Regions from separate parts of the Methylophilus sp. Leaf414 genome, predicted to be linked through region 2. Evidence: predicted binding sites of a transcription regulator. Region 2 holds the regulator's gene; each other region holds the start of a gene.

What was found. Region 2 encodes sigma-54, which starts transcription at its own class of promoters, with help from an activator protein. Its sites were predicted from a motif close to TGGCACNNTTCCTGCT; they were not measured.
Positions count from the first base shown of each region.
Region 1: a site for sigma-54 is predicted at 5,924-5,939, ahead of ppc (phosphoenolpyruvate carboxylase). Genes of this name have one in related genera too.
Region 3: a site for sigma-54 is predicted at 8,722-8,737, ahead of glnL (nitrogen regulation protein NR(II)). Genes of this name have one in related genera too.

Region 1 covers NZ_LMQQ01000001.1:654,594-665,595, forward strand. The annotation lists gene ASG24_RS03205 (DNA internalization-related competence protein ComEC/Rec2) at 1-556, opposite strand, end outside; gene ASG24_RS03210 (ABC transporter ATP-binding protein) at 565-1,272, opposite strand; gene ASG24_RS03215 (lipoprotein-releasing ABC transporter permease subunit) at 1,265-2,572, opposite strand; gene ASG24_RS03220 (CsbD family protein) at 2,825-3,028, shown strand; gene ppc (phosphoenolpyruvate carboxylase) at 3,103-5,892, opposite strand; gene ASG24_RS03230 (hypothetical protein) at 6,136-6,360, shown strand; gene ASG24_RS03235 (hypothetical protein) at 6,376-6,636, opposite strand; gene gloA (lactoylglutathione lyase) at 6,629-7,036, opposite strand; gene ASG24_RS03245 (YfhL family 4Fe-4S dicluster ferredoxin) at 7,076-7,324, opposite strand; gene coaD (pantetheine-phosphate adenylyltransferase) at 7,333-7,818, opposite strand; gene rsmD (16S rRNA (guanine(966)-N(2))-methyltransferase RsmD) at 7,850-8,410, opposite strand; gene ASG24_RS03260 (PLDc N-terminal domain-containing protein) at 8,534-8,740, shown strand; gene ASG24_RS03265 (pitrilysin family protein) at 8,800-10,110, opposite strand; gene ASG24_RS03270 (pitrilysin family protein) at 10,173-11,002, opposite strand, start outside.
Region 2 covers NZ_LMQQ01000005.1:63,454-74,455, forward strand. The annotation lists gene argC (N-acetyl-gamma-glutamyl-phosphate reductase) at 1-1,008, shown strand, start outside; gene ASG24_RS12880 (hypothetical protein) at 1,071-1,370, shown strand; gene ASG24_RS12885 (polymer-forming cytoskeletal protein) at 1,450-1,845, shown strand; gene erpA (iron-sulfur cluster insertion protein ErpA) at 1,898-2,260, shown strand; gene gltA (citrate synthase) at 2,323-3,612, opposite strand; gene ASG24_RS12900 (anhydro-N-acetylmuramic acid kinase) at 3,787-4,914, opposite strand; gene tyrS (tyrosine--tRNA ligase) at 5,044-6,282, shown strand; gene ASG24_RS12910 (RNA polymerase factor sigma-54) at 6,347-7,894, opposite strand; gene lptB (LPS export ABC transporter ATP-binding protein) at 7,901-8,647, opposite strand; gene lptA (lipopolysaccharide transport periplasmic protein LptA) at 8,659-9,279, opposite strand; gene lptC (LPS export ABC transporter periplasmic protein LptC) at 9,334-9,981, opposite strand; gene ASG24_RS12930 (SIS domain-containing protein) at 10,005-11,002, opposite strand, start outside.
Region 3 covers NZ_LMQQ01000002.1:21,328-32,329, reverse strand. The annotation lists gene ASG24_RS04630 (AsmA family protein) at 1-2,185, shown strand, start outside; gene mutY (A/G-specific adenine glycosylase) at 2,187-3,230, shown strand; gene ASG24_RS04620 (hypothetical protein) at 3,232-3,717, opposite strand; gene ASG24_RS04615 (porin) at 4,088-5,305, shown strand; gene ASG24_RS04610 (DUF6445 family protein) at 5,420-6,094, shown strand; gene ntrC (nitrogen regulation protein NR(I)) at 6,098-7,489, opposite strand; gene glnL (nitrogen regulation protein NR(II)) at 7,572-8,666, opposite strand; gene ASG24_RS04595 (DUF4124 domain-containing protein) at 8,789-9,280, opposite strand; gene glnA (type I glutamate--ammonia ligase) at 9,405-10,814, opposite strand.

The sequences.
Region 1 (11,002 bases), on a different contig from region 2:
ACGCCGCATAATCAAAGCCATGCGGATTTCTGGTGGCATGCGGGCGCTTTAGCCTGACACTCCATTGCCAGCGCTCTCCTGCCTGCAAGGTCGGTAACACGGACGATGGTTTGGCTGACTCGCCACGATAGGATTGATGATAGAGATGCAACCTTACCCGCTTAGGCATGGGGCAATCTGCCGTGAAACTGCGCTCAACAGCAAAATCCACATGTTGCCCGCGGACATCTCGTTCAGGCACACTGACAATCACGCCTTGTACAGCAATGACCTGTTGCTCGCAGTCTGAGGGTAGTTGCGTTTGCAGGCGGTCCCATGCACGCAGCTGCGCCCAGGCAAACCCGAGCGCAGAAATCAATACAATAATGAATAGTTTACGGAAGGTATGTTGATAAGGAATATGCCGAGCGGCTATCACCTGATTGCCATAGGCTAAGCACCCGATGAGGATTAAGGCTGCCAGCCAGCCCAGCCATGCACTAACTGACCACAGATGCGGTTGTTGCTGAAACAGCCACACACCAAACAACAACCCGACTGTGGCGCCCGGCAGCATGGTATGCGTTACACCGGGGTAAGCGCTGGCTCGGAAATAGATTCAAGGGGTTGCAGTGTGCCGTCTTGCAACCGGTATTGCTTGTGCATGCGTGCAGCCAATGATAAATCATGTGTCACCACCACCAGCGCAGTGCCGCGCTCAACCTGGATGTTTAACAATAACTCAAACACCTGCTCGGCGGTTTGCCGGTCAAGGTTACCGGTTGGCTCATCTGCCAGCACGCAACGCGGCTCTGTCACCAACGCACGTGCAAGTGCAGCCCGCTGCCGTTCACCGCCGGACAATTCGCCTGGGGTATGTTCCAGTCTATGGGCAAGACCGACCAGAGTCAGGTAATACTCGGCTTGTGCCAATGCTTGCGCACGTGGAATGCGGCGGATAAACAAAGGCATGGCTACATTTTCCAGCGCACTGAATTCTGGCAACAAATGATGAAACTGGTACACAAAACCCAGGTACTGGTTACGCATGGCGCTTTTTTCCACTTCGGATAGCGTGGTCAACGGTTTACCCAGCCATTGCACTTCGCCGTGCGTAGGCGCATCCAGCCCGCCTAGCAAATGCAACAGCGTACTTTTGCCGCTGCCAGAAGCACCGACAATCGCAATATGTTCACCTGCAGCCAGACTTAGATCCACTCCGGTTAACACCGAGGTATCCAGGCCCTGATAGGTTTTAGCCAGGCCCTGGCACTGCAAAATCAGATTACTCATAGCGCAAAGCCTCCGCCGGATTCATTTTGGAAGCGCGGCCACTTGGATACAACGTCGCTACCAGGCTCAGGAAAATGGACAAGCCGATAATCGTTGTGACATCCGACCACATCAGTTTGGAAGGCAGATCACTGATGTAATACACGTCTTTGGATAAAAACTGCACATTAAAAGTACGCTCTATCCACGGCACCACCGTTTCAATATTCAGCGCCAGGATCACACCAAGCAATGCACCAGAGACAGTACCAATCACTCCTATCATGGCGCCTTGGACGACAAACATACGCCGTATCGCCTGCGGCGTGGCGCCCATGGTCCGCAAAATCGCGATATCCGCACGCTTGTCGGTCACAGCCATGACCAGTGTCGACACGATATTAAACGCAGCCACGGCCACAATCAGCGCCAGGATAATAAACATCACGCGTTTTTCAAGCTGAATCGCCTTAAAGAAATTGGCATGCTGCTGGGTCCAGTCAGTAATGTAATAGTTCGGCCCCAGCGCTTGCATCAACTCACGGCTAACGCGGTCCGCAGCAAACAGGTCAGCCAGTTTCAAACGCAAGCCCGACACCTGGTCGCCCAAGCGATATAGTTTGGCAGCGTCATCCAGGTGTATCAATGCCAACCCGGCATCATATTCATACATACCCACCTGAAAAATACCGGTCACGGTAAATTGTTTGATACGTGGCACCAGACCCGCTGGCGTTACCTGGCCTTGCGGTGCCATCAGCACCACCTTTTCGCCTATGCGCACGCCCAGTGCCTGCGCCAGGTCACCGCCGAGGACGATATTAAATTTCCCCGCCTGCAAATCCTCTAATTTACCGATTTTCATTTGCGTCGATAAATCCGACACTGCGCCTTCGGCCGAAGGCAGCACCCCACGAATTAACACGCCTTGCACTGCCTGGTCACGCGTCAGCATGCCTTGCGCCATCACATAAGGCGCCATGCCTTGTACCGGGCTGGTGAAGGTTTTAGGTGGTAAGGATTGAATCTGGCTTTGCACATGCTGCCAGTCAGACAAGCCGGCATCAAAACTGCGTACTTCTATGTGTGAAGCCACACCCAGAATGCGTTTACGCAATTCGTCCTGGAAACCATTCATCACGGACAATACGACAATCAAAGCCATCACACCCAAAGCGATGCCTATCATGCTGGTCAGTGAAATAAATGAAATGAAATGATTGTTACGTTTGGCACGTGTGTAGCGCCAGCCTATCCACAATTCATAAGGTAGCCGTTGGGCCAACGCGTGTTTAAACGCGGAAAAAGAAGCTTTATTCATGCTCGCATGTTAACAGGTTTAAAGCCTAATTTGATCTCAAAAGCGCAAGGTTTAAACGAGTTGTGATACATCCATACCGGCTTCAAACTCATAAAACGGGTGATGTCCTAAATAGAAAGTGTGCGATTAATTGTCAGTCAAGTCTTACGCACAAATACTCGATTCACCGACTTATCTCCAAACTAATTCTGGATACTATGATTCTCAGGTCGTTGACCGAGACTAATCCAAAAAACTAAGGAGACTTACATCATGAATAAAGACATTTTTGAGGGTAACTGGAAACAACTTAAAGGTAAGGTTCAAGAGCAATGGGGCAAGTTGACCAATGACGACCTTGACGTGATTGAAGGTAAACGCGAACAAGTGGTTGGTAAAATCCAGGAGCGTTACGGTATCACTAAAGATGAAGCTGAAAAGCAAATCAACACATGGGAAAACGATCACCGCGGATAATCCGTGATTGATTCTAAAAAAAGGACAAGCTCAGCTTGTCCTTTTTTGCTATCTAAAACACTAAAATTTCGACACTAACCGGTATTCCTCAATCCAGCCGCAATCCCGTTAATCGTCAGCGGGATTGCCAATTTGAGTTTTTCATCAGTCTCGCCGTTGCGGTAACGTTGAATCATTTCCACCTGCAAGTGATTGAGTGGATCCAGATAAGGCAAACGCTCACGTATCGATTTTGCCAATACCGGCTGGCTGGCAAGCCTTTGCGTGCTTCCAAGTAACAAATTCACTACCTCTGTGGTCAATTTGTGTTCCTGTTCTATACGGCTAAAAATTTCTTCACGCAAAGTGCGGTCAGGCAGCAGGTGTGCGTAATGCCTGGCAACGATGAGGTCGGTTTTGGCTAGCACCATATCCACGTTATTGATTAACGTTTTGAATATAGGCCAGCCAAGCAGCATCTCTCTTAGCAATGCCAAACGGGATTCTTTATCACTGCCTGGCTGGTGTAGATATTGATGAATGGCACTCCCCAATCCATACCAGCCTGGCAACAATAAACGGCACTGCCCCCATGAAAAGCCCCAGGGGATGGCGCGCAAGTCTTCAATGCGCCGCGTAGATTTGCGTGAGGCCGGACGGCTGCCTAGATTCAATCCGGCAATCTCCTCAATGGGCGTGGTACTGAAAAAGTATTCGGCAAAGCCCGGTGTTTCATAAACCAGGCTTCGATAAGTGGTCATAGCAGTGGCGGAAAGGGTTTCCATCACACTCTCGAATGTACGCCGTTTAGTCGGCTCCAGCTGATCAGAAGGAAATAAGCTGGCATCCAGCGTCGCGGCAATCAGCGTTTCAAGATGCTGGCGCCCGACCACCGGGTCTGCATATTTATTGGCAATAATTTCGCCTTGCTCGGTTAACCTGATCTGGCCATCGACCGTGCCTTGCGGCTGCGCCATGATTGCCTGGTAAGTCGGCCCACCGCCACGCCCCACCGTACCGCCACGCCCATGAAACAAGCGCAGCTTCACTTTAGCCTGCTGGAACAACTCCACGAGTGAAATTTCGGCTTTGTATAACTCCCAGTTAGAAGTCAGGAAACCGCCATCTTTATTACTGTCCGAATAACCAAGCATGACTTCCTGCTCACTGCCCTGATTGCGGATCACGTGCCGAATGCCAAGCAAGCTCAACCATTTGCCCATAATCATAGGGGCATCGCGCAGGTCGGCAATGGTTTCAAACAGGGGAACGATATTTAAATCTACCTGGATATTCGCCGAACCCCATACGCCACGCAGCAAGCCCGCTTCGCGTTGCAGCAGGGCGACTTCCAGCAGGTCAGACAGTGTTTCAGTATGCGAAATAATATACTGGCGCACGGCGTGGCTGCCAAAGCGTTCCCGCATTTCCCGCACAGCTTCCAGCACGCCGATTTCTTTGTGCACCAGCTCGGAATATTGCTGGAAAGGCGAGAACAGCAGCCGTGGCTGTTTCAACTCTTCCAGTAAAATACCTATTTTTTCATCTTCATTGAATCCGGCATAATCAAATTCATAGCCCGCTTTTTGCAATAGCTCGGTGATCACGGCTTCATGTACATCTGAAGACTGACGTACATCCACGGTCGCCAGATGAAAGCCAAAAGACTCAATCGCTTTCATCAGCTTGCCCAGACGCGGATAGATCAGCGCCTCACCGTGATGTTTGCGTAAAGACTCCGCAATGGTCTGCAAAGGTCGCAGCAAGGCTTCGTAACCTTCATATGGTAAAAGATCGCTATCGCTGTCATCTGCCCAATTGCAAGCCGGCAGCAAATTTTTTGCAGTCACCAATAAACGGTCATGAATGCCATTCAGTGCCAAGCGATAAGGCTCATCAATGCGATGCGCAGACTGGTCACGCGACGCTTTGGCTAGCGCCAGCACCCCCTCTTCCACCGCAATCAATCGGGTGGAGACACCTAGCTCACGCTTAAGCTGGGCTAATTCCTGCAGATAAAAGCGCAACACGGTCGCCGTCTGCAAACGCAACGCTTCACGTAAGGTAGTACCATCGACAAACGGATTACCATCCCGGTCGCCGCCGATCCAGCTGCCCATGCGTAAAAAAGCTGGCAAGTGATAGTGGTTGCCTGCTGGCAGCAGTGCCTCAAGATCACGTTCTAGATCCTGCAACAGTTCAGGAATGGCATGCAAAAAAGTGCTCTCGTAATAGGTCAGTGCGTTTTCTATCTCATTCACTACGGTCAATTTTGAAAAACGCAGCATACGGGTTTGCCACAAGGCAGCAACCGCGCCTTGCAGCAGCAAGGTATTACGTGTCAGCTGGCGTTCTGCCATTAAGTGGGCACGCTCTGCCAGCAACTCTACAATGCGACGCTCAATATCAAGCACGCTTTTACGTTGTACTTCAGTAGGATGCGCTGTCAATACCGGCGACACCAATGCATCATCAAAAAACTGGTGCACAGTATCAAAAGGGACTGCCTGGTCGCGCAACAGTGCCAATGAATGTGCCAGCATTCCTGCCACAGCGATACCCTGGTTAGAATTGGCGATTTGCTGGCCATACAAATCTTCAGCCAGGTTTACCAGATGCTTGTAATAACTCAGCGCGCGGACGACACACACAGTTTGTGCTGGTGTCAGCGCTGCCAGCAATTGCTCCAGCTGTAATGAGGCATTCTGATCGTGCGTGTGGTGGAATTTGGTCGCCGCCTGGCGGATAGAGTCGATCTGTGCAAAAACGGCTGGCCCGTCAACTTCCTGAATGGCCTGGTCAAGCAAATTCCCCAATAGATGGATATTATCTGCCAGTCGCGCTTCTGCCGAAACAGTGCTGCTGGCCTCTGGTTTTTTTATCATGGTGTCTTCTCCCCTAGCTCAGTGATACACTAGCAACAAGCAGGCCACCTCTATATTGAGATTTTCCACTTAAAAATCATAAGCTTAAAAAAATCATGCTACGGATTTTTTTAACTGGATTTAAAAAGTGCACCGATTTGGCCCACATTGAAATAGGCTCAGGGTTATAAGCAGGGATTGAGCACCTTTATTGCAATGAATGTGCAAGACAATGAACTATATAACGCATCATGGTCATATTTGATGGATATAAAACAGATGGATGAAAATCGATTGATACAACAATTGCTGAGTATCTGGCAATCCATGGCCCCGCAAGGCGCGTGGGTTCAGGATGGTTTTTTGTTGTTCATGAGTGTGATTGCAGTGGTGATGCTGTTTTTTTCAGGCACAGTGATAGGTCTTTTTGTGCAATCGCTATGGGGAATTTTTGTGACCCATCGTCACGCTGTAGAATCTGAAACTTAGTTAACAATCCTGGTATTACTTCAGGTTAGAAGCCAATAACTGCCTAATGGCCTCCAGTTCACTTTGTACATCATCTGCATAATCCTCATACTTGCGGCCATCGGTTTTCGCATACCAGTATTTACTATTCCAGGTATCCCCTTCGACTTTATGCAACACCGCATGTATCCAGTTTGCCGTGGAGTCACTGTAATCCTGCGCAATCTTGTGCGCAGCATCCCAGTCACTGACCTGCGCCAGTTCCACGGCCTCAAGCAAATGCGCTTGGTTAGACATGCTGCGGATAATCGATAGTCCCCTTCTGGATAAATTCGATCTTATAGCCGTCCGGGTCTTCAATAAACGCAATTATAATCGTGCCGTGTTTCATCGGCCCGGCTTCACGTATCACCTTGCCGCCCTGGGCTTTCACCTGTTCACAGGCCTGGTAGGCATCATCCACTTCAATCGCCATATGGCCATAGGCTGCACCCATATCGTAACTAGATTTGCCATAGTTGTAGGTCAATTCCAGCACCGTATTGTTGTATTCGTTGCCATAACCGACGAATGCCAGCGTGAATTCGCCATCCGGGTAATCCTGGGTACGAATTAATTTCATACCCAACACGCCAGTGTAAAAATCGATAGAACGTTGTAAATCACCAACGCGCAACATGGTATGTAAAATTCGCATCATTACCCCTTATATTATTACTGCTCTCAATATTGATACTTACACACTGGTAATGCGCAAGTATTTTTCCATTAACTGTTCCTGGGTTTCCGGTCGATCCGGGTCTAGCGGAATACAACTGATCGGGCATACCTGCTGGCATTGCGGCTCTTCAAAATGTCCTACGCATTGCGTGCACAGGTCAGGATTGATTTCATAAATCTCTTCGCCTTGCGATATGGCTTCATTAGGGCACACGGGCTCGCACACATCGCAATTAATGCATTCATCAGTAATAAATAAAGACATACGTAGTATTAAGCCGCCAGCTTTTGTTTGATAGCCGCTTCAACGCCAGGAGAAACAAACTGGTTTACATCACCGCCCAGACGGGCAACTTCTCGCACCAGGCTGGATGAAATAAACATATACTCTTCTGCCGGCGTCATAAACAAGGTTTCCAGTTTTGGGTACAGCTTGCGGTTCATGCCTGCCAGCTGGAATTCGTATTCAAAATCGCTGGCGGCGCGTAATCCGCGGATGACCATTTGCGCGCCCTGTGATTGTACAAATTGCATTAACAAGCCATCAAAACCCACCACTTTGATGTTCTCGCCGGCAAATACCGATTGCGCCAATGCCACACGCTCTTGCAGGCTGAACAGGGTTTGTTTGCTGGTACTGCCAGCCACGGCCACGATGACATCGTCAAACAGGTTGGCAGCACGGCGCACAATATCTTCATGTCCCATGGTAATCGGGTCAAAAGTACCCGGATAGACTGCAATTCTGGTTTTGCTCATTCACTGATATTCCCGAAAATCATGCGCACGCTTAGACAGCTGTTGCTGACGCTGGCGTGATTGCTGGCTGCAACAGATGGTAATAGACTTGCCCTGCCTTGCCAGACTTGACCACTTGCCAGTCAGAATCAGATTTTAACGCATATTCGGCTTCTACATACAACCAGCCGTCATTGGACAAATGGGCAGCCAAGTGTGGCAGCAATTTATCCAGCCATTGTTTATGGTACGGCGGATCGCAAAAAATAACATCGTATCGTTGCGTGTTTTGAGTCAGGAATTTCAGTGCATCTGCCTGGCGGATATCGGCTTTTGTCGCATCCAGCAATCGCTGATTCTGCACCAAGGCCTGGAATGGCGCTTTGGCGAGTTCCAGCATGGTGACTTTGTTTGCATTGCGAGATAGCGCTTCAAACCCTAGCGCGCCGGTGCCGGCAAATAAATCCAGGCAGGTTTTTCCTGTCAGCTCTTGACCCAGCCAGTTAAACAAGGTTTGACGCACGCGATCAGAGGTAGGACGCAAGCCCTCAGCATCAGGAAACTTTAATACCCGACTACGCCAGACCCCTGCATTTAGACGAACTTGATTCATGAATACTACTCAATTCACTAGCGACCAGGTCAGCATTATAAAGGGGATGCATACAGAAGGCATCGCGTTTAACCCATAAAACAGAGCGTGCTATTATTCACAGCAATTAATAAAGGAAATCACATGGAATTTTTATTTGGATTTGGTCTGATAGGCAGCTTGATAGGGTTAGCGCTAACATTGTTTTGGGTATGGATGCTGGTCGATTGCCTTGCCGATCAGAAAGAAGACAAACTGGTCTGGTTCCTGGTGATTTTCTTCCTTAATCTGGTGGGAGCTGTTTTATATTACTTCCTGGCACGCAAAAAACGTAAGGGTTCAGTACTTTAAAACAATCAAGCCATTATCAAAAAAGCCGACAATTTGTCGGCTTTCCTTTTTCACTCAGCTTACTCGGATCCAACAATCACGGTAGCAAAATTCTCCGGATGCAAGCGACGTTTGAATGCATCATTCACTTGCTGCACAGTCACTTGCGCAACGCGATCATTAAAACTGTCCAGGTAGTCCAGCGGCAATTTGTAGAAGCCAATAATATTCAAATATTCCAGAATCTTGCCATTGCTGTCGATACGTAACGGAAAACCACCGATCAGGTTATCCTTGGCTGCCTGCAGTTCTTTTTCGGTCACACCTTTATCAATAAACTGCTGTACGGTTTGCTTGACCAGCTGCAATCCTTCTTCCGCCTGCTCTTTCTTGGTTTGCAAGCCGATCTGGAACGGGCCTAACTCTGCCATCGGTAGAAAATAGCTATAAACGCTGTACGCCAGGCCGCGTTTTTCACGTACTTCTTCGGTCAGCCGTGAAACAAAACCGCCACCCCCTAAAATATAGTTACCGACATATAGCGGGAAGAAATCTGCATCACCGCGCTTGTTACCGGGCTGGCCCAACAGAATATGCGCCTGCAAGGCAGGATGCGGTAACTTTTTCACGCTGGCAGTTTTCAGCGCTGGTACTGGCGGCACCGCTGCCACCGCCGGGCCTTGCGGCAAACCTGCACTCAGACGCTCGGCAATCTGTTTGGCCTGTGCCGCCGTTAAATCGCCTATCAGCGAGATAACTGCTGACTTGGCTGTGTAATGTGTCTCATAAAACTGGCGCAAGTGCGTCACGGTTAAGGATTGCACGGTATCGATTTCACCGCTCTGGTCGAGACTATAAGGATGCGTGCCATACAGAGAGCGCATAAACGCTTTTTGCGCGATGCTGTCAGGCTCGGTTTCGGCTTCCTGCAAGCCAGCAACAATCCGCGCCTGTTCACGCTTCAATACCGCCTCGGGAAAGTCGGGTTTGTGCAACACAAAACTGAAGGCTTCCATCGCACCGTCCTGCTCACTGGTCAGTGTACGTAACTTGAATCCGGCACGGTCCGCATCAAAGTTACCACCAAGCACAGCGCCAATATCGGCAAAACGGTTGGTCAGGGTTTCTTCATCCAGCCCGCCAGCGACGAGTGCCATCAGGTGTTGCGTCACTCCCGCAGCGCCTGAAGTTTCCGGCGAATCGTGCGCGCTGCCTGCCGGGAAATTGACACTGATATCCATCATAGGCAAAGCATGGTTTTCAACAAAATAGACCTCACTGCCCTGTGCGGTGGTCCAGTGCTGAATGTTCAAACCAGCCAGCACATTGATGGCATGGCTTTGCAGCAACAATGCCAGCAGCGTGATTTTTAAATACTTAAAAGCTTTCATTCTGTTTCCTACACAACGTGTGTTACGCGATTTCCGTTACGGATTTAAATTTATTGCCACCTTTAATGCTGGTGTGGTCGCCCGGCCGGTTTGGCATTCGGGTCCATCGGTTGCGGATCCAGCGTAACCAGGGTCATCTGGTCCGGGACCAGATATTTCCTGGCTACCGCCTGCACTTGCTCGGAAGTCACTGCCTGTACGCGTGCTGCGTTTTTTTCCAGCAGGCTTAATGGATAACCCATGGTTTCCAGTTGGCCGATCTGCATCGCCTGGTAAAACATGGAATCCCGTTTATAGACATCTGCGGCAATCACGGCGGCTTTTACCCTGTGCAACTCGGCAGCCGTAACACCCTTGTTCTTCACTTCTTCCACCAGCTCCCAAATGGCTTTTTGCAGTGCCTCCAGTGCGACGCCTTCACTGGGTGAAGCAGCAATCTCAAACGTCGACTCCTGGCCACGGTTGGTACCGTCATAACCACTATCTACATCCAGCGCAATCGCCTGCTCACGGACCAGTTTCTGGTTGAGTCGCGATGCATCATTGCCACTTAAAATACTGGATAACACTTCCAGCGCGTATGGCTCCCAATCCTGCTCATTGTAAGCAGACCCGTTTTTCATGGCTGGCGCGTGAAAGCCCATCGTAAAATAAGGTAACTTGGCCGGTGCCTTGACAATCGCACGCCGCTCACCCAGCTGTGCGGGTTCCACCTGGGGTTTACGCACAGGCAACGGTTTGGCCGCCAGCTTGCCGAACGTGTCTTGCGCCAGCTTGAATACTTCTTTGGCATTGACATCCCCGACCACCACGACGGTGACATTGTTGGGTGTGTACCAGGTGTTGTACCAGTCACGAGCATCTTGTGCCGTCATGTTGTCGAGGTCGTTCA
Region 2 (11,002 bases):
TATACAGGTGTTGAATTATTGCGTTTGCTGGCACGGCATCCGCAAGTGCAATTGCAGGTCATTACATCCCGTGGTGAAGCTGGCTTGCCGGTGGCTGATATGTTTCCAAGCTTGCGGGGTGTGGTTGATTTAACCTTTAGCGATCCCACAACCATTGATTTAAGCCAATGCGATGTCGTATTTTTTGCTACCCCGCATGGAGTGGCAATGAGCCAGGCACCAGCGTTAGTCGCGGCAGGTGTGAAGGTTATTGATCTGGCGGCGGACTTCCGCCTGCAGGATGCAGCAGAGTTTGAAAAATGGTACAAACTGCCGCATAGCTGTACCGATATATTGGAACAATCGGTGTACGGTCTGCCGGAGTTATATGCAGATGAAGTTGCACACGCGCAAGTCATCGGTAATCCAGGCTGTTATCCAACGACGGTTTTGTTGGGTCTGGCCCCATTACTGCAAAATGGCTGGATTGATTTTTCTGCACCAATTATTGCAGATGCCAAATCTGGGGTATCAGGTGCGGGCAGAAAAGCCGAAGTCAGCACTTTATTCTCCGAAGCCAGTGATAACCTCAAAGCCTACGGTGTGGCCGGGCATAGGCATCACCCGGAAATTCTGGCGCAATTGAAGAAACTCTCGGGCAATGATGCGGTCAACCTAATCTTTGTACCACATCTGATCCCGATGATTCGCGGTATGTTGACGACCCTGCATGTGAAGCTGAATGCAGAAGGCGCAAAGCAGGCATTGCAAGCAGTGTATGAGCAGCATTACCAGGATGATTATTTTGTGGATATCATGCCTGCAGGTGCTTTGCCTGAAACACGTTCAGTGCGCGGCTCTAATTTTTTGCGGGTGGCTTTATATCCACAGGCAAATGATTATGTGACGATCATTGTCGTGCAAGATAATTTGGTGAAAGGCGCTTCAGGCCAGGCGGTTCAGAATATGAACATCATGTTTGGATTGGCGTCAGATACAGGTTTGCAAGTGTTGCCATTATTGCCATAATGATAAGACCAATACGTAGAAGACTCAGGAACCATTTTGGATTAACAGCCAAGCAAGTCGCAGTGCGTTCACACAGGCCTTGGTATTTTCAGGGTACACTGGCTGTCATCAACTTGTTGCTTGGCTTTGCACTGGCTTACTGGGCACTGCATGATGATAATAGCCAGTATGTCCGCGAACGCCTGCGTCAGGTGACTTCAGAAAATATTGAGTTTCAGAAAAAATTAATTGCTTCGCAACGTGAGTTACAGGTAGAGCTGGCTACCAGCAATAATCTAGCAAAAACGCTCACGGCCCAGCAAGATGAAAACATCAAACTGAAAGAAGAACTGGTGTTTTACAAGAAAATTACCAAGCGTTAAGTGTGTGCATAATATTTGCTTGTATCGGTTCTAGAAACAAGCACGCATTCAGAATAATTGATTCGGAACAGGAAATGCCATGTTTTTCAAAAAAAGCGTTCATATCGACAGCCATATTGATACACTAGTCGGTCACGAAACACAGATTCAAGGCAATATGCACTTCGCTGGCGGCTTGCGGGTAGATGGCCAGATAGCCGGAAACCTGATTGAAAAACGAGAGCACCCGAGCACGCTCATTATCAGTGAGAATGGGGCTATTACCGGGGCAGTAGAGGCTTCCAAGATTGTGTTGAACGGGATTATCCGCGGGCCGGTGAAATCCTCAGTATTTATAGAATTGCAAAGCAAGGCACGGATAGTGGGTGATTTGTACTACAAGTCACTGGAAATGCATACCGGCGCAGTGATTGAAGGCAAGTTGATTTACCTCGGAGAACAACCACCCGAAGTGGCTGTACCAGAATTAACTTGAAATATTTAATTTCGCCGCCATATTGAGTTTGAGAGTTTGACAGGAGTCTATGATGACCGCAGAAGCTATGATTGATATTGAAATGCCAACCCCATTGGTATTTACCGATAATGCCGCCAAAAAGGTGAAAGAACTGATTGATGAGGAAGGCACGCCCGACCTCAAGTTACGCGTATTTGTAAGTGGTGGCGGTTGCTCCGGCTTTCAATACGGCTTTACCTTTGAAGAAGAGGTGAACGATGACGACACGCAAGTGGATAAAGATGGTGTTACTTTATTGATTGACCCGATGAGCCTGCAGTATCTGGCAGGGGCGGAAATTGATTATACCGATAGCCTGCAAGGGTCCCAGTTTGTGATTCGTAACCCAAATGCCACAACGACTTGTGGTTGCGGTAGCTCTTTCTCGGTTTAACCTACTCAGTGCACAAAAAACGCCGGGATCCCGGCGTTTTTTATTTTTCAACAGATTTAAAATCAGCGTTGATCCAATGGTACGAATTCGCGGCGCGTTTCGCCGACGTAAAGTTGACGCGGGCGGCCGATTTTTTGTTCCGGGTCGGCATTCATCTCGCACCACTGCGAAATCCAGCCAGCCGTACGTGCCAGCGCAAAAATGGCGGTGAACATGGAGTTTGGGATGCCCATGGCGCGCATGACGATACCACTGTAAAAATCGACATTCGGATACAGTTTGCGTGAAACGAAGTATTCGTCTTCCAATGCAATTTTCTCAAGCTCCATTGCCAGCTTGAACATAGGGTCATCCTGCAAACCCAGTTCATTCAGTACTTCATGGCAAGTCTTGCGCATGATGGAAGCACGTGGATCCATGTTGCGGTAGATCCGGTGGCCAAACCCCATCAGGCGGAAGCTGTCGGTTTTATCTTTGGCGCGATTGATAAACTCCCCGATACGACTGATGTCACCCATTTCTTCCAGCATGTTCAGTGTGGCTTCGTTGGCGCCGCCGTGTGAAGGGCCCCACAGCGAGGCGATGCCGGCTGCGATACAGGCGAATGGATTGGCTCCACTGGAGCCGACCAGACGCACTGTAGACGTAGAAGCATTCTGTTCGTGATCTGCGTGCAGGATCAGGATACGTTCGAACGCGCGCGCCAGGATAGGGTTAGGCACGTATTCTTCACAGGGCGTGGCGAACATCATGTGCATGAAATTCTCGGCGTAACCCAGGTTGTTTTTCGGGTACATAAACGGTTGGCCGATATTGTATTTGTAGCTCCATGCTGCAATGGTCGGCACTTTTGCCAGCAAGCGCATTGCCGCGCGTTTGCGCGACTCCGGGTTGCTGACATCATTGTTGTCAGGGTAAAAAGCAGCCATCGCGCCGACGACGGCTATCATCACGGCCATTGGGTGAGCGTCGCGCCTAAAGCCGCGGAAGACATTGCTCATCTGGTCGTGCAGCATGCTGTTTTTGCGGATCGCGTTGACGAACTCTTCACTCTGGGCGGCATTTGGCAGCTCGCCATGTAACAGCAGGTGGGATATTTCCAGGAAGTCGCAATTTTCAGCCAGGGTTTCAATAGGGTAGCCGCGGTAATACAGCAAGCCTTCTTCACCATCAATAAAGGTGATGCCAGAATCGCAAGCCGCCGTGGACATGAATCCCGGGTCATAAGTGAAAATACCGTGTTTGCCCAGGCTGCGAATATCGATCACATCGGTGCCCAGCGAGCCTTTGAGGATCGGGAGTTCTATTGCGGGGGTGTCGTTATCAAAAGAAATGGTCGCTTTGGTTGCCATAACATACTCAAAATGGGTAGACGGGATTAAGGCTAAATTATACGCAATCAACTCTTAAAAAAACCTACTTAGCGGGAGATTGGCAGTGAAAACACAGAAAATGCCATAAAAACATGCACCAGTTTAAGCCCTAATGGTGGTGCATTTGCACTGCATGCGTGAAAGCAAAGTAGATTAGGCGGGATAAATGGCGCCGAGGATACGCAGACCGTGTGCCCCGGTGACCGCTGGCAGGTTGCTAGTCAGGCCATCGACACAGCGTTGCGCCAGCCAGGCAAAAGCCACCGCTTCCACCCAGTCTACCGCCACACCCAGTTTGTCGGTGGGTTCAATAACGCAACCCATCAACCTTGATAAGCGCTCTATTAACAAGCCATTGTGTGCACCACCACCGCAGACGTAGGCTTCGTCCAAGCCTGGGCAGAAGCGTTTGATGGCATCGGCAATACTAAGCGCTGTAAGCTCCAGTAAGGTTCGCGCGATATTTTCCGGGCGGTCATCAACCACGTTTAAATGTTGCGCCAGCCACTGTTGGTTAAACAAATCCCGTCCTGTACTTTTTGGTGCAGCCTGCGCCAGATAGGGTTCAGCCAGCATGGCTTCTAATAAAACACTATTTACCTGTCCGCTGGCAGACCAGGTGCCATTGGCGTCAAAGGACTGACCTGTGTGTTGTTGCGTCCATTGATCGAGCAACATATTGCCGGGGCCGGAATCGAATCCGGTCACTTGCCCATCCACTGGTAACCACGAGATGTTGGCAATGCCGCCGATGTTGATAATAGCGCGGTTTTTAGTAAGGCTCGCAAACACCGCCTGGTGAAAGGCCGGTACCAAAGGTGCGCCCTGACCGCCTGCTGCCATATCCCGGCTGCGGAAATCACCTATTACTGTGATATTCGTGAGTTCTGCCAGCCGGGCATGGTTACCTAGTTGTAAGGTATAAGCCTGGCCATCTTGCAGGTCTGGACAATGGCGTATGGTTTGCCCGTGGCAGCCAATCGCGGTAATTGCTGATGCCGGCAATTGGCTTTGCTGCAAAATTTTTAATACAGACTCTGCGTAGAGCTCGGCCAAACTATTTGCCATCAGTGCTGCATCATGCAGTTCATTGATGGCAGGTTGGTGCAACGCCAGCAATGCCTGTTTGATTACGGATGGATATGGTACAAATGCCTGGTCAACTTGTTCAAAGCAATCACCGGTATGCGCGACCAATGCCGCATCAACACCGTCCAGGCTGGTGCCTGACATGATGCCAATAAAGTAACGCGTATCGGGGACTGCTGACTGTGAAATCATAGGCCCACATAGTAACATCGTCGCGGGATATGCCTACAGTAATGCACCAGATTACGTTAAAATAGCCGCTTTAATTTAAACCATGCTGTTAAGAAGTATCTTCGCTAACAGCATGACAGAAATGTATTTATGACAGACTCAAAACCTTCAGTCGAGGCGATTAGCACGGAAATTTCCCCCGCGATTGCCAAAGCACTGGCTATTATCAAACGCGGTGCGGATGAATTGCTGATCGAGCAAGAGTTGGTTGAAAAGCTCAAAACCGGCAAGCCACTGCGCATCAAGGCAGGTTTTGACCCAACCGCACCTGATCTTCATTTAGGCCATACGGTACTTATCAATAAATTGCGCCAGTTGCAGGATCTTGGTCACCAGATCTTATTCCTGATTGGTGACTTCACCGGCATGATAGGTGACCCTACTGGTAAAAGCACTACCCGCCCGCCGCTTACAGTAGAGCAGGTCAAAATCAATGCGGACACTTACTCAGAGCAAGTATTCAAAATCCTGGATCCGGCTAAGACCGAAATTGTGTTCAACTCCAAATGGTTGAGCGAGCTTGGTGCAGCTGGCATGATTAAACTGGCTGCCAGCCATACTGTGGCGCGTATGTTGGAGCGTGATGATTTTTCCAAGCGTTTCAAAGGTAATCAGCCGATTGCGATTCACGAGTTTTTATACCCGTTGTTGCAGGGCTACGATTCTGTCGCCTTGCAGTCCGATCTGGAGTTGGGCGGCACCGATCAAAAATTTAATTTGCTGATGGGTCGCGAGTTGCAGAAGCAGGCGGGAATGGCGCAGCAGTGTGTGCTGATGATGCCATTGCTGGAAGGTCTTGATGGCGTTAATAAAATGTCCAAATCGCTGGGCAACTATATTGGTATCAGCGAGGCACCCGAATTAATTTTTGCCAAAATCATGTCTGTCTCCGACACGCTGATGTGGCGCTATATTGATTTACTGTCTTTTGCCTCACTGGAAACGATCGCCGAATGGAAAGCGCAAGTTGCCGGTGGCGAAAACCCGCGTAATATCAAGGTAGGTTTTGCGCAGGAAATCGTAGCCCGATTCCACGGACAGGCAGCAGCAGAAAAAGCACTGGCAGATTTCCAGACGCGCGCCAAAGGTGGCATCCCTGATGATGTGCCGGAAGTGGAAGTGGCCATTGAAGGCGAGAGTATTGGTATCAGCCAGTTACTGAAACTGGCTGGCCTGGTAGAAAGCACCAGTGAAGCGATGCGTGCCATTCAGCAAGGTGGAGTGAAACTGGATAGCGTAAAAGTGGAAGACAAAAATCAGCAATTGGAAAAAGGCGTGGTGGTGGCCCAAGTTGGCAAACGCAAGTTCGCCAAAATAACCATTAAGTAATTAACTGCTTGAAAGTAAAAGGCCGCTTTTTAGCGGCTTTTTTCTGGAATATAGAGATTACGCTTTAAAGTGACTTACGCAAATTGGCGGGTGGAATGCTCAATGATTCACGATATTTGGCAATGGTCCGGCGCGCTACCACAATGCCCTGTTGTGCCAGGGTGTCGGTAATCTGATTATCTGACAATGGTTTTTTGACGTTTTCTTCTGCGACCATCTGTTTGATCAGTGCTCGGATCGCCGTCGCCGAGCAGGAACCACCAGCATCTGTCGCAACTGAGCTGCCAAAGAAGTATTTAAGTTCATAAACGCCGCGTGGTGTGAGCATATACTTATGCGTAGTTACCCTGGAAATGGTGCTTTCGTGCAATTCGAGTTCTTCGGCAATCTCACGTAATACCAGCGGGCGCATGGCAATGTCACCGTGCTCAAAAAAGTTGCGCTGCCTATCCACAATTGCTTGCGATACGCGCAATATGGTCGAGAATCGTTGCTGGATATTCTTGATCATCCATTTGGCTTCTTGCATCTGGCTTTGCAGATACTGGCCGGAACTCTCACGATTACGTTTAAGAATATCGGCATACATCTGGTTGATGCGCAATTTAGGGATCACGCCATCATTCAGGGTAGCTACCCAAATACCTTTAATCTTTTTGACCACCACATCATGCTGGATAAAATGATCGTGGCTGAAATTGGAAAATTCGCTACCCGGCCTCGGGTTTTGCTGGCGGATTAGCTGTTGCGCGCCTTTGAGTGAGGTTTCATCGCAACTCAATTGTTTGCGCAGCTTCACAAAATCTTTATTGGCAAGCAGTGCCAGATGATCTTTGACCAGTGCAATGGCGGTTTTCAGGTAGGGCGTATCCCCAGGCAAGGCATTAAGTTGCAATAACAGGCATTCACGCAAATCGCGTGCACCTATGCCGATGGGATCAAGATTCTGGATCAGCTTGAGTGCGGTCTCCAGCTCGAGCAAATCTACCTCAAGTTCAAGCGGCAGGTTTTCAACGACTTCCTGCAGATCCTGTTCGAGATAGCCGTCATCATTAATGCTGTCGAGCAGCAGTTTAACCAGGCTCATATCACGGTGCGATAAATGCGCCAGCTGAATCTGGTCTATGAGGTGCTCACGCAAGCTGATGCTGCTGGCATCCTGGCGGGAGAAATCGCCGTCTTCATCGTCATTATTGTTGCGGCCTGCCTCGTCCCAATTGCTGGTACTGCCAAATTCGCCATAATCATCTTCAAATTCCGGCGGTGTGAATTCTTCATTAAGGTTGGGTAATTCGCCTTCGTTACCGCTAAGGTCATCCCGTAATTCTTCACGCAAAGTATCGGCTGGCGAAGAAATATCCTGTTGAATGGCAACGTCAAATGAACTGGCATCTTCCACTTCAGCCTGAGCCTGCAACGGTGCTTCGGGCGTGTTATCTTCAAACTCGCCTTCTTCATTGTCAGCCATTTCCAGTAAAGGATTTTCCTGCAAGATGGCTTCCAGCTCCTGGTTAAGTTCCAGCGTCGACAATTGCAACAGACGGATAGACTGCTGCAACTGCGGCGTCAGAGCCAGGTTTTGCGACATGCGTAATTGCAGGTTTTGCTTCATAACAAATTACAGCCTAAAGTTTTTGCCCAGATATACTTCACGTACACCTTCGTTCTGGATGATTTCATCCGGCGTACCCGCGGCAAAGATGGCGCCTTCATTCACGATATAAGCGCGGTCGCATATATCCAGCGTTTCACGCACGTTATGATCTGTGATTAAAATGCCTATATTCTGGCTGCTGAGGTAACGGATAATTTTCTGGATCTCGATCACCGCAATCGGGTCAATCCCGGCAAATGGCTCATCCAGCAGAATAAACTTCGGGTCAGTTGCCAGGCAACGCGCGATTTCAACCCGGCGGCGCTCACCCCCTGACAAACTGACAGCCTGGCTATTGCGGATATGCTGGATATGTAGCTGATCCAGCAATGATTCCAGTTTGGCTTCACGCTGTTCAGCGGTATAAGGACGGGTTTCCAGTATCGAAAGAATATTATCGGTCACAGACATCTTGCGAAAAATGGAGGCTTCCTGCGGCAGGTAGGCCAGACCCATACGCGCACGCTCATGCATGGGGGCGTGGCTAACATCGGTACCATCCAGGGTGATACGGCCGTCATCCAATGCCACCAGGCCAACAATCATATAGAAGCTAGTGGTTTTGCCTGCACCATTCGGACCCAGTAATCCGATCACTTCACCACTGTGCAAATCAAGCGTGGTGTTTCTGACGACGGTACGGCCCTGATAGGTTTTTTTTAAATGGCTGACGCACAAATGGCTGTTGTCTGGAGAAACGGTTGTTTGCATATTGCCAGTCTTTACTGTGATTCTTTCTTGGATCCGTTTTCAGGTGCATCGGGTACCGGTTCAGTCCTTAACTGCAACGAGCGATTCATCCGCAACCCTTGTTGGGTATTAGATTTGTTATCTAACACTGGTGGGGTTGTTTTGTTTTTTGGCTGTATGGTAGCTTTCACGCGGCTGTTGGCGGTGCCATTCGGGTTTGCTTTAGTGCCACCGATCACTTCTGCATATTCGGCATTGGCGTCATAACTGATGTAATCACCCGTCACTACGTCTTCGCCACGTTTGACCCAGGCATTGGTATACAGTTGCACTTTATCCATGCGGGCATTGTATTCAATGCGCTGACCACTGCCTTGCATCCACTCATTTTTGCCGGTGCGTTTCTGTTTAAATGTGGTTGGCGTGCTAGGAGTGCCGGTACAAGTGCTATGCTGGAAGCCATCCTGGTCTTCACGTACTATCATCTTGTCGGCCTTGATTTGCAAAGTACCCTGGTTCAGGATCACATTACCGGTATAGACGCTGATTTTTTTCGCATCGTTGACGCTGACGGTATCGGCTTCCAGCTCTATCGGCTGGTCACGATCTGACTCCTCAGCCCAACCGGTAGCTGAGCATAGCGTGCCCAGCATCAGGCAGGTAACATAAAATAATTGCGTGCGCGTTTTCAACTCATCTCTCCAGAATCATCGACTCTTAGTACTTGTATTTTTGCTGGTGCCGCTTTTAGCTGGCTTGACCACAGCCTTTGTGGGTGCTGCATCGGGCGCTCGCTCATAATGAACATGCACCCGGTTAAATAATTGCATGGTTTCCGATTTTTTATCAAAACGCATACCGGTACCGGTAATCACTGTCGCTGGTTTCTGATGGATAGTGACGGGCAAATCGGTATAAGCAATATCCGTATCCGGCTCTACGAATAACTTCTCGGTAAGCATTTGCATTTCACCTTTTTCAGCGGTGGCCTGGCGAATCACTTTGACCTGTTTGTCAAACTCCACCAGTTTACCATTGCCGGATATTTTGCCACGCTGACCGTGAATCTGTGTGTATGGAGACTCTTGTCCAAACTGGGTAAAACGCGGCCTGTCCAGTTCAGTGTGGTCACTATCCGGGTAGTGGCGCATCTGAGCAGCAGCCAGCACATATTTTGTTTTTCCAGTCGCATCGGTGCGCGTGCTGACAAAGTTATACAGCATGTAATCGGGCGCATGACGGCTCAGACCAGTCACGCGCGCCGCTTGCTCTTGCACTGTTTGGTTAATCCAAAAAGTCAGCAGTGCCAAAAACAGCATCAAACCAATCGGCAGCAGAATCGGATATTTAAGCATGCGTAAAATCTCTACCTGTCTGCCTAAACGACTTTCGCCTTGAGCAAGTCATGCATATTAAATGCGCCTACCAATTGCTGTTGCTCGTTCACAGCCAGAAAACCATTGATTCTGTGTTGCTCCATCAAACTGACGGCTTCAACGGCCATTTGCTGGGTACCCAACAGTCGGGGCTGCTTGCTCATCACATTTAAAATAGGCGCCTGGTGATCCGTGAGTCCCTGAACAAACAGGCGTCTTAGGTCGCCATCGGTAAATATACCAGTCGGTTTTTGTTCAGCATTCACAATGGCAGTAAACCCCATGCCTTTGCTGGTGATTTCCTGGATTGCCTGCTGCACCGTGGCTTTTTCACTGATACTTGGAATAGCATCGCCAGTGCGCATCACATCTTTAATCCTGACCAGTAATCGGCGGCCAAGACTACCCCCGGGGTGCGAACGGGCGAAGTCTTCGGCAGTAAATTCGCGCTGCTCAAGCACGCATAACGCCAGTGCATCGCCCAAAGCCAGTGCCGCGGTGGTGCTCGCGGTCGGTGCCAGGCCTAGCGGGCAGGCTTCATGACCAACTGCAGCACTTAAATGTACTTCCGATTCACGCGATAAGGTTGAATCTTGCGTGCCGGTAATGCTGAGAATACGGGCGCCAATGCGACGGATAGCAGGCAGAATGTTGATGATTTCATCACTCTCGCCCGAGTTGGAAAGCGCAATGACCACATCTTCAGCGGTAATCATGCCGAGGTCGCCATGGCTGGCTTCGGCCGCATGCATAAAAAATGCTGGGGTCCCTGTGCTGGCGAGTGTAGCTGCAATTTTGCCGCCGATATGCCCGGATTTCCCCATGCCGGTGACAACAATACGGCCGCGGCAGTCAAGAATCATATGGACCGCAGCTTCGAACTCAGCGCCCAGGCGTCCGGCCAGCTGGCGGATCTCATCTGCTTCGTGCAATAACACATTGCGCGCTTTTTCTACTATGCCAGAACTTTCAGCAAGTTTGACACCTGATTTTGCTATAC
Region 3 (11,002 bases), on a different contig from region 2:
CTTGTCGGCTGATTTCCATCTGGTGGCCAACCAGCCGGTGGTGGATGCACTGGCAAAGATTAAAGCCAATGTAATGGTTGACCCCGAAGCCAAACATTTTGTGGTCAAAGGCCTGGACGCCACTATCAAAGGCGCTTTGCTGGATGGAAAAGACGTCAATGTCACAGCCCAGGGTGCGGTGGATATCGACGCAGCGCAAACCGCGCTGAATGTTTCCGGTTTGAAGCTGGCCATGCAGGGTGATTTTAATGGTGCCAAACGCGATGTCAGTTTGCAGGCGCCTGCGCTGGCAGTAAACCCCAAGCAGATTTCCAGCGAAAAAGTAATACTGGCGCTTAAGCAGCAGGATGCACAAGGTGATATCAATATGGATATCATCCTCGCTGAATTAAAAGGTAACCAGCAGGCGGTGGAGAGTAAAGGAATTACTGCTGATGTGAAAGTCAACGCCGGTGCCCGCAAAGTTGAGGGTCATTTTGAGTCTCCAGTGAAAGCAAACCTGGCGGATATGGTGTTTGATGTGCCGGCACTGGCAGGTAAGTTTGATATAAAAGACCCGGCCTTACCCAATGGCGCCATGCAAGGCCAGTTCAAGCTCTCAGCCAACGCTAATGTAAAGCAGGAGAAAGTGAAAACCACTTTTAACCTCAACCTGGCCGAAACCAAACTAAATGGCGATGTCAGTGTGGCGGGTTTTAAAACGCCGCATATCGGCTTTAAAGTGCATGCGGATACTTTAAACCTGAATGCTTTATTGGGTAATAACAATGCCAAGAAAGCGGAATCTAAAACAACCGCTGCCAGAGCAGATGCCAACCCTGGTAAACCAGCTGACCTCAGTGCATTAAAAACCTTATTCCTGGATGGCAGTATCAATATCGGCAAGATTATTTACAGCCCATACACGCTAACGGGATTGAATGTGGGCATCAAAGCCGATGGACAAAAACTGGCGTTGCAAGGCCTGGATGTCAAACTGGATGATTCACGTATTCACGGTAATGTGAGTATCAGCAAATTCAACAAGCCGCTATATACGTTTGACCTGAATATCGACAAACTGGATTTGAACCGGTATTTGCCACAGCAAACGCAAACGGCCACGGCTGAAAATAAACCTGCCGCCAAAACTGCAAGTACTGAAGAACAACCGCTGGATTTATCCGCTCTCAAAGCACTAAATGCGCAGGGAAATATCCGTATCGGCTGGTTGAAATATGGCAAGACTGAAGCTAAAAACCTGAATATTGGTTTGAAAGCCCAGGATGGCTTAGCGAGTCTTGACCCGTTGAATGTGGACGTTTACCAGGGGACTGTGCGCGGCGGTGTGAAAGTGGATGCGCGTGCGACGCCTGCCATCGCTATCAAGCAAAGTCTGCAAAACATCGCGGTCGGCCCACTGCTGGTGGATACGATTAATAATGATATGTTGTCCGGCACCGGCAATGTTAATCTGGATGTCACCGCGCAAGGTAATACGGTGACTGCATTAAAAAAGTCGCTGGGCGGCTCGGTTGATTTGCGCATGGCCGATGGCGCCGTTAAGGGTTTTGACCTGGCAGGGACGATACGCGATGCCAAAGGCAAGCTTAATTTGCTCAAAGGCCAAGCGAATACTGCAGCCGATCAAACCAAAAAAACTGACTTTAGCGAGCTGACCGCCACTTTTAATATCAAGAATGGCGTCGCGCATAACGACGACCTGGCAATGAAGGCGCCTATCTTCCGCCTGCCTAAAGGCGAAAGCAAAGGCGATATTGATATTGGCAAAGAACAGATTAATTACCTGGCAAAGCCTACGCTAGTCAACACGCTTAAAGGGCAAGGCGGCAAAGAAGCCGAGCAGCTTTCCGGAGTCGGTGTGCCTGTGAAGGTCACCGGCACATTTGCAGCGCCCAGGTTTGGCATTGATATGGCGACTCTTGGACAGGCATTGGCTAAATCAGCAGCATTGGATGCTTTGACCAATAAGCTGGGCGGCGATAAAGCTGGAGCAGTGAAATCCCTCATTGGCGGTGAAAATAAAGCCGATGCTTTAAAAGGTTTGTTAAATGGCAAATCAAAAAACAGTGAAAAAAGCGCTGAAGGTGACGCTGCTAAATCTGACGCTGGTAGCAATAATGAAGAAGCCAAGCCTGCAGATAATGCAAAGCAAAAAGCTTTGAAAAAGCTATTGAATTTCTAGCGTGAGTCTTTTCGCAGAAAAACTGATCGCCTGGCAACAAGTGCATGGCCGGCATGACTTGCCGTGGCAGCAAACGCGTGATCCCTACGCAGTGTGGGTTTCAGAGATCATGTTGCAGCAAACCCAAGTCAGTGCAGTGATTGGCTACTATGGCCGTTTTATGGCCCGGTTCCCCACCATTGCCAGCCTGGCAGAAGCTTCACAGGATGATGTGATGCAACACTGGAGCGGGCTAGGCTATTATTCCCGTGCCCGCAATCTGCACCATGCTGCACAAACCATTATGCGTGAGCATAATGGGATATTTCCGCAAGACTTTGACCAGATACAGACCCTTAAAGGCATAGGTCGTTCGACCGCGGCTGCTATTTCGGTATTTGCCTTCCAGCAACAACAAACTATTTTGGATGGTAATGTTAAACGGGTGCTAGCGCGATTACACGCGGTTGACGGCTGGCCAGGCCTGCCGGCGGTAGAAAAGCAATTATGGTCTCTGGCAGAAAGCTTATTGCCAGAAAAAGAGCTGCCTGTATATATCCAAGGCTTAATGGATTTTGGGGCGACGTTCTGTAAACGAAGCAAACCGCGCTGTGCCGATTGCCCGATGCAGGATCAATGTGAGGCTTTTTTACAACAACGCGTATTGCAATTACCCGCATCAAAGCCGCGTAAAGCAATTCCGGAAAAACAGACAACTATGCTGATGATTCTGGACGCCGGGGAGATATTACTGGAGAAGCGACCTAATCAGGGTATATGGGGCGGATTGTGGAGTTTGCCTGAAATAGTGCCAACGCAGGTTTCAGTGCAACAAGTCGAAGAGAGATATGGCATGCAAGCGGAGTCGCTAGAGGTATTGCCGGTGCTTTGGCATACCTTTACGCATTTCAGATTAGAAATTACTCCGCAGCCAATGCAACTGAGCGGTAAACGATCGTCATTGCCACCCAATATGCAGTGGCTATCTATGAATGATGCGATTGACGCTGCTTTACCAGCGCCAGTGCGAACATTAATTAAAACGCTGCAGCAAGCGCGATATTAAGTTATTCAACATTAGCCAGACGGAATACATGGCTGGCTAATTCAGATTGATTTGCTTTCACGTAATGAAGTAATGCCAGCCCATCTTCTGGCTTAATGCTAGCCTTCTGATAAATCACCGGTAATTCGAAAATAGAGATTTCACGCTCCACGATGTTCAGGTTGTTATGGGCGGAGCCCTGCAATACATCCAGTAATTTATCGTGGATATTGTCCGTCACGCGTGTGTATGGAAACAGGATCCAGAAATCAGTGCCCTCACGACCCACCAGGTCAGACTTCCTGAACGAGTTCTGCAAGTCATGCGTGAGCGAAGAAAGCTGACGCAACGCCTCAGGTGCCCCGTAAGCCTCTCCCAGACTATTGTCATCGCCATAGGCAATTTTTACCAAGGCGATATTGAAGTCATCAGCGTGCCTGATCAGCACTTGGCAGATCCAGTCTAATGTATCAATAAAACGACTACATAACTGAATATCGGAAATCATGAGGAACCTCTAAATAATTATAATGATTGATATGATTGGCATACAAAGAATGCTAAATCCAACGCTATCCTAGCAGAAACACCTTTATTAAGGCAGTGCAAAAAGCTTGAGAAAACCCTGCCTGTTTAAATTTATCCCGCGAATCGACACTGCAAATGTGTTGCAAATCTACAACAATCAAAAGTTGGACTAAGCAATTTGACGTATTCACTTGCGCCACACAGGCGCATTTTGCAAAAATTGCACTGACCTTCTTGGAAATGCATAGCGATTCCGAGGGAGTTACTGGAGGTCAGGGTGTTTTTTAAATAATCCGGCCAAAAGCAATATCCTTACACAAGTTGTAAAAACAACATTTTTGGAGATTCGTATGAATACAAAATTAAACGTTGCAGTTGCAGCAGCTCTGTTCGCTGCAGCTACTGGCGCTCAAGCTGGTATCGTTATCCCAGCTGGTGACTGGACTCTGGACATCGGTGGCGTGGTTAACGCTTACTACACAAACACTAAATTCGGTGGCGATACAGGTGCTGGTACAGCTGCTTTGGGTTTAGGTGCTGGCGATGCTAGCTCACAAAGCAATATCACTACTGGTTTGCTGCCAAACTACCTGAGCGTTTCTGGTAAAACACGTCAAAACGATTTGGATGTTGGTTTCACAATCAGCATTAACCCAGGTGCTTCAACAAGCAACTCTGGTATTCAAGGTTCACAACAAGAAAACCGTCAAGCATTCTTGACATTCGGCGATGCTTCTTGGGGTTCTTTCAAACTGGGTAAAGATCTGGGCATTTTCGCTTCAGACGCTATCTTGAACGACATGACATTGTTGGGCGTTGGTGGCGGTGCTGGTTCACTGGCTGGCAACACTACAACATTGGGCCGTATCGGTTCAGGTTTCATGTATGCTGACTGGAAATCTCAAGTTGCTTACACATCACCAAACTGGAATGGTTTCCAATTCACAGCTGGTATCACACAAGGTTGGAACGCGACAAATACCGGCGTTCCTGCAGCGGCTACAGGTGCTGGTTCTACAGACCGTTCAGGTGCTGCAACTGCTTACGAAGGTAAAGCTTCTTACGAGTGGACAGGTGATGTAGCTGGTAAAGTTTGGGCTTCTGCTATTAGCCAAAGAATTGCTGGTGTAACTGGTGTAGGTGGTAGTGAAACTGCATATGCATGGGATGTTGGTACGACAGTTAACTTGGCAGGCTTTGGTTTGACTGGCTACTTCTACGATGGTAAAGGTATTGGTCAAACATTCCAATTTGCTGGTGGTTTAGATGCTGCTGGTAACCGTCGTGATTCTAAAGGCGGCTATGTTCAAGCTACTTATGCATTGCCAGGTGTTGGTACAAAACTTGGCGTGAGCTGGGGCCAATCTACATTAGAAGGCAATTCTGCTGATTTAGCTCTGGATGAAATCAAAGACAGTATGTGGACAGTTGGTGCTTACCACCCACTGACCAAGCACTTGAATTTGGTTGCAGAGTTCTCTAAATCAGAGCGTGAATATGACAACCGTACGACAACAGTAGAAGGCAATGCTAAAACTGTGTCTCTGGGCGCGATCTTGTTCTTCTAGTTTAATTGCAGAGTATTCTGCTTAAATTAAAAGTCAGAAAAACGGCAACTTCGGTTGCCGTTTTTTTATCTTTACCTTGTCTTAAAGCTTTAATTAATTTGGTGATGATCAGTTATGAATTTGTATCCAGTGACAATTGTAGAAAATTTTTATGAAAATCCGGATGCGGTACGCATATTTGCATTGAATCAAAAATATCAATATCGCCATCAGCTAAAAGATGTACCGTACGTTTTCCCTGGTGCGAGAACTAAAGATTTATCCGTAATCAACAAACCTTTATTTGAGCAGGTCAGCAATAAGATAATTTCGCTATTTCATAATCCCGACCATGAACGTATGCGATGGGCTATTTCCACTAACTTTCAAAGTGTGAGTGAAGATTATGGCAGAGGAGTAATCCATACCGATGGCAATGCGGTATTTGCTGCTGTGTTGTATCTGAGTCCTGATGCACCTTTAGATTCAGGAACCTCATTATTTAAACGAAATAAGCAATTCGATCAGACTGCTTATGAAAAAGCACTTAAGGAAAATGATAAACGGTTTGCAGCTGGCACCATCGCGATGGATACCGGATATCACTCCATGTTTGATGAAATTGTACGGATTAATAATGTTTATAACACGTTGATTTTGTATGAAGGTCGGCATTATCATGCAGCCAACAAGTTCTTTGGGAAAACCTTAAAAGACTCTCGTCTTGCACAGGTATTTTTTGTTAGCAGCATTGATGCACAAAAGCACAGTTCTTTTCCAATCTGGCGTAGTCAGCAAATCAAAATTTGATGACTAGTCATCAATCCCTAATTCCTGAATTTTCCTTGTGAGCGTGTTACGACCCATGCCAAGCTGATTGGCTGCCTCTATACGGCGACCGTCGGTATGTGCCAATGCACGGGTAATTAAGATACGTTCAAACTCTTTGATTTTGGCATCCAGAATATTTGTTTCTCCGCGGTTGAGTGCATCAGTCACTTCTTGCGCCAAAGCCTCTTGCCAGGAGCCGCCACTATTTTGCTTGCTCGAGTCTTCTTTCAATTCGGGTGGCAAATCGTTGACATCTACATTTTGCCCAGGTGCCATGACTGTTAACCAGTGACATACGTTCTCTAATTGACGTACGTTACCGCTCCAGCTTACTGACATCAGGTATTTAAGTGCGGCGGGTGAAAGTTGCTTTGGTTCAACACCTAACTGCTGCGCACTGTGTGCCAGGAAATGCTTCGTCAGGAATGGAATATCCTCACGACGCTCACGTAGAGGTGGCAAGCGCAAGCGGATGACGTTCAAGCGGTGGAACAGATCCTCCCTGAACAAGCCTTGTTTAACCCGCTCTTCCAGATCCTGGTGGGTGGCGGCAATCACGCGTACATTCACCTTAATGGGTTGATGGCCGCCTACACGATAGAATTGACCATCTGACAGCACGCGTAATAGCCTGGTTTGCAAATCTGCCGGCATGTCGCCGATTTCATCGAGAAACAATGTGCCGGTGTCTGCCTGTTCAAAGCGCCCTCTCCTGGCGGCTGCAGCCCCGGTAAATGCGCCGCGTTCGTGGCCGAATAGTTCTGACTCCAATAAGTCTTTAGGGATCGCTGCGGTGTTAATGGCAATAAAGGGCTTATCTGCACGTGGGCTATGTCTGTGCAAGGCGCTGGCGACCAGCTCTTTACCGCTACCGGATTCGCCATTAATCAGCACTGTAGAATGCGAGCGGCTTAGGCGGCCTATGGCACGAAAGACTTCCTGCATGGCAGGTGCCTGCCCGATAATCTCAGGTGTAGGCTCATCATCTTCAACTTTTTCCACGGCCTGGCGCATGCTTTCATCAACGGCACGTTTGATAATTTCGATTGCCTGGTCAACATCGAAAGGCTTTGCCAGATACTCAAAGGCACCGCCCTGGAAAGCTGCAACCGCGCTCTCCAGGTCTGAATATGCAGTCATGATAATGACCGGGATTTCAGGGTAACGTTGTTTAACCTCTGATAAAAAATCCAGCCCAGAGCCATTCGGCATACGGATATCGCTGACGATCACCTGGGGCTGTTCACGGTTAAGGGCGTTGAGTGCTTCAGCAGGTGATGAAAAGGTTTTAAATTCAAAATCGGTGCGGGCTAAGGCTTTCTCAAATACCCAGCGGATTGATTTGTCGTCATCTAAGATCCAGATTGGCTTCATGGTATTTCTCTTTAGAATTGCTGTTTGATTAATATTAGTTCGAGTTAAATGCCGAAAGAGACTTCACGCAAAGACCTCATGGTTATGATTTAAATAACGTGCTTTCAATAGGCAATAGAATATGGAAAATAGTTTTTCCCGGCTGTGAATCACAATCGATCATGCCGTGGTGTTGGGTAATAAAGGTTTGTGCCAAGGCTAATCCCAAACCGGTTCCCCCTTCCCTGCCAGATACCAGCGGGTAAAAAATACGTTCTTTAATATCAGCGGGAATGCCGGGACCATTATCAATAATTTCCAGATGAATACCGACCCGGTAACGCTTTCGCGCCAGAGTAATTTGACGCTCTGCACGCGTGCGGAACGTAATGCTGGCATCTTTTGTGTGGTTTTGCTGCATCGCTTGCGCTGCATTACGTGCAATGTTTAGTACGGCCTGAATCAGCTTCTCGCGGTCGCCAATCAGTTCAGGCAAGCTGGTGTCGTAGTCGCGGATCACTCTGATATTATTGGGAGATTCTGCCAGCAGCAGGCTACGAACGCGCTCAAGCACTTCATGGATATTGGTTGGCTCGTATTTGGGCACACGATGCGGCACCAATAAGCGATCCATCAGGCTATGCAGACGGTCAGCTTCTTTAATAATGACCTGGGTATATTCTTTCAGACTGGGTTGCGGCAATTCAAATTCAAGTAATTGCGCTGCGCCACGCAGGCCACCTAAAGGGTTACGGATTTCATGGGCCAGGTTGCGTAGCAGTTCGGAATTGGCCTGTTGCTGAATCAACATGCGTTCTTCCCGGGCGATGCGTAACTGCTGATCCATTTGTACAAATTCCAGAATCAGCATGTCTTCAGACGTCTGGTTAATATTGGTTGAAATCGGCGTTACGGTGCAAGTGACTGCAGTGGTATGTCCACGCTGTGTAGTTAAAGTGAACTCGTGTTCGCGGAAAGGTCCTTGCGTTTGAATGGCATTGGTAACTGCCATTTGCAGGATTTCGCAATTCACAAATACGTCGTGGATATGCAGGCCTTGAATTTGGTTGGCACTAAAGGCGAATAAAATCTCTGCGCTTGAATTGGCATAGGTTACTTCGAGCTGGTTATTCAGCAATATCACCGCAGTGGCAATATGCTCTAGCCCGTTAAACCCATTCGGAGAAATTTGAACCATATCCTTAGCTTTTAATGATCAGCTTGTTAAAGTAAGTGATGACGCCCTGTTTTAAAGCAAAAGCCAAGCCAATTCTATATGATTTATTTCATTCCAAATTAAAAACTCCCAAAATGGTGCATTTAGTGCGTAAGCTCTTTATTCAGCAAGTCAACATTACGTTGATGAGCCTGGATTTCAGCCTCAATAATGCGTAATTTTTCTTCGTACTTAGCCACATTCCTAAAGGTTTTTCCGTTCGCGGCTCTGTACACTTCCGGGATGTTTTTTTGCTCTTCATAAAGCTGCATTGCGTTCTCAAGTGCTTGTTTTTCTTGATCTAATTCCGTCATTAAAATTTCACGACGTTTAGCATCGCGTTGAGCCTGCACCTGATTATCCACTTTAGGAAAGTTGCTAGGGGTAGGTGTTTTGGCAGTAGACTTCTTTTGGGGTGTAACTGCAGGAGGTGCAGTCTCTTTTGGTCCGCTAATCACTAACTCAGGGTTCTGTTTACCTTCAGGCTTGATATTGGTATAGGTGGTTACGCCATTGCTGTCAGTAAATTTGTAAATATCAGCGAAACTGGCGTGAGCTGCCAACAAGGTGGTGATAAAGTAAAAAAGTCTTTTCATGGCAATAGTTTAGAGTAGATTGTATAGCTTATCAACGTAGCTGAAATTCGAATGGTTGACGCTTGAGAGAACCATAAAAAAACAGGGCAGCCGAAGCTGCCCTGTTTTGGTGCGCATCTTGCGATTAGCAGGAGTAGTACAGACCAAACTCAACAGGATGGGGTGTTTGACGTAACTTGGTCACTTCTTCCATTTTCAATGCAATGTAAGAATCAATCCAGTCATCAGAGAAAACGCCACCACGGGTCAAGAACTCGCGGTCTTTATCCAGATACTCAAGCGCTTGTTCAAGTGATGAACATACGGTTGGTATCAATGCATCTTCTTCTGGTGGCAGATGGTACAAGTCTTTAGTCGCTGGTTCACCTGGGTGAATCTTGTTCTGAACGCCATCAAGGCCCGCCATCAACAGGGCTGAAAAAGCCAGGTACGGGTTGGCAATCGGGTCTGGGAAGCGCGCTTCAACACGGCGAGCTTTATCAGAATGTACGAATGGAATACGGATCGCTGCAGAACGGTTTTTAGCTGAGTAAGCCAGTTTTACCGGCGCTTCGTAATGCGGCACCAGGCGTTTATATGAGTTAGTACCTGGGTTAGTTATCGCATTCAATGCGCGCGCATGTTTGATAATGCCACCGATGTAGTACAGGGCGAAATCGCTCAAACCGGCATAGCCATTGCCTGCAAACAGGTTTTTGCCATCTTTCCATACGGATTGGTGCACGTGCATACCAGAACCGTTATCGCCAAACATTGGTTTAGGCATAAAGGTTGCTGTTTTACCGTAAGCGTGAGCAGTGTTGGTAACCACGTATTTCAGGATTTGCGTCCAGTCAGCACGTTGAGTCAATGTTGCAAACTTGGTACCAATTTCACATTGGCCGGCAGTTGCTACTTCATGGTGGTGCACTTCAACTGGTACGCCCAGCTCTTCCAGGGTCAATACCATGGCAGAGCGGATGTCATGCAATGAATCGACTGGTGGCACAGGGAAGTAACCGCCTTTAACACCCGGGCGGTGGCCGGTGTTGCCGCCTTCGAATTTTTCACCTGATGACCAGGCTGCTTCTTCAGAATTGATTTTAACGAAGCTACCACCCATGGTGGCGTCCCATTGTACGCTGTCAAAGATAAAGAATTCTGGTTCAGGACCAAAATAGGCTGTGTCGCCCAGACCGCTTGATTTCAAGTATGCTTCAGCGCGTTTGGCCAGGCTACGTGGGTCACGGTCATAACCTTTACCATCGGTAGGGTCTACAACATCACAGGTCAGCACTAATGTTGGCTCGTCAAAAAACGGGTCAACGAATGCAGTGCTTGCATCAGGCATCAGTTGCATATCAGAAGCTTGAATGCCTTTCCATCCAGCGATGGAGGAACCGTCAAATGCATGGCCTTCAGTAAATTTATCTTCGTCGAAGTGAGAAACCGGCACGGTTACGTGCTGCTCTTTACCTCTGGTGTCGGTAAAACGGAAATCGACAAATTTGATGTCGTTTTCTGCAACCAATTTCATTACGTTTGCAACGGACATTACATTCTCCTCAATGATCAAGGTCTAAAACCGGTTTTTAAGTTGTACACGCAAAAAACGGGACATGTTGCGGATGTCCCGAAACGTGGGCAAATACTCATAATGGATTTGGAATTCTGCTTAACACTGAATCCCGCTAAATCTTAGAGTGTAATATTAGCAGGAAGCATGCCACCCAAAAATATGCA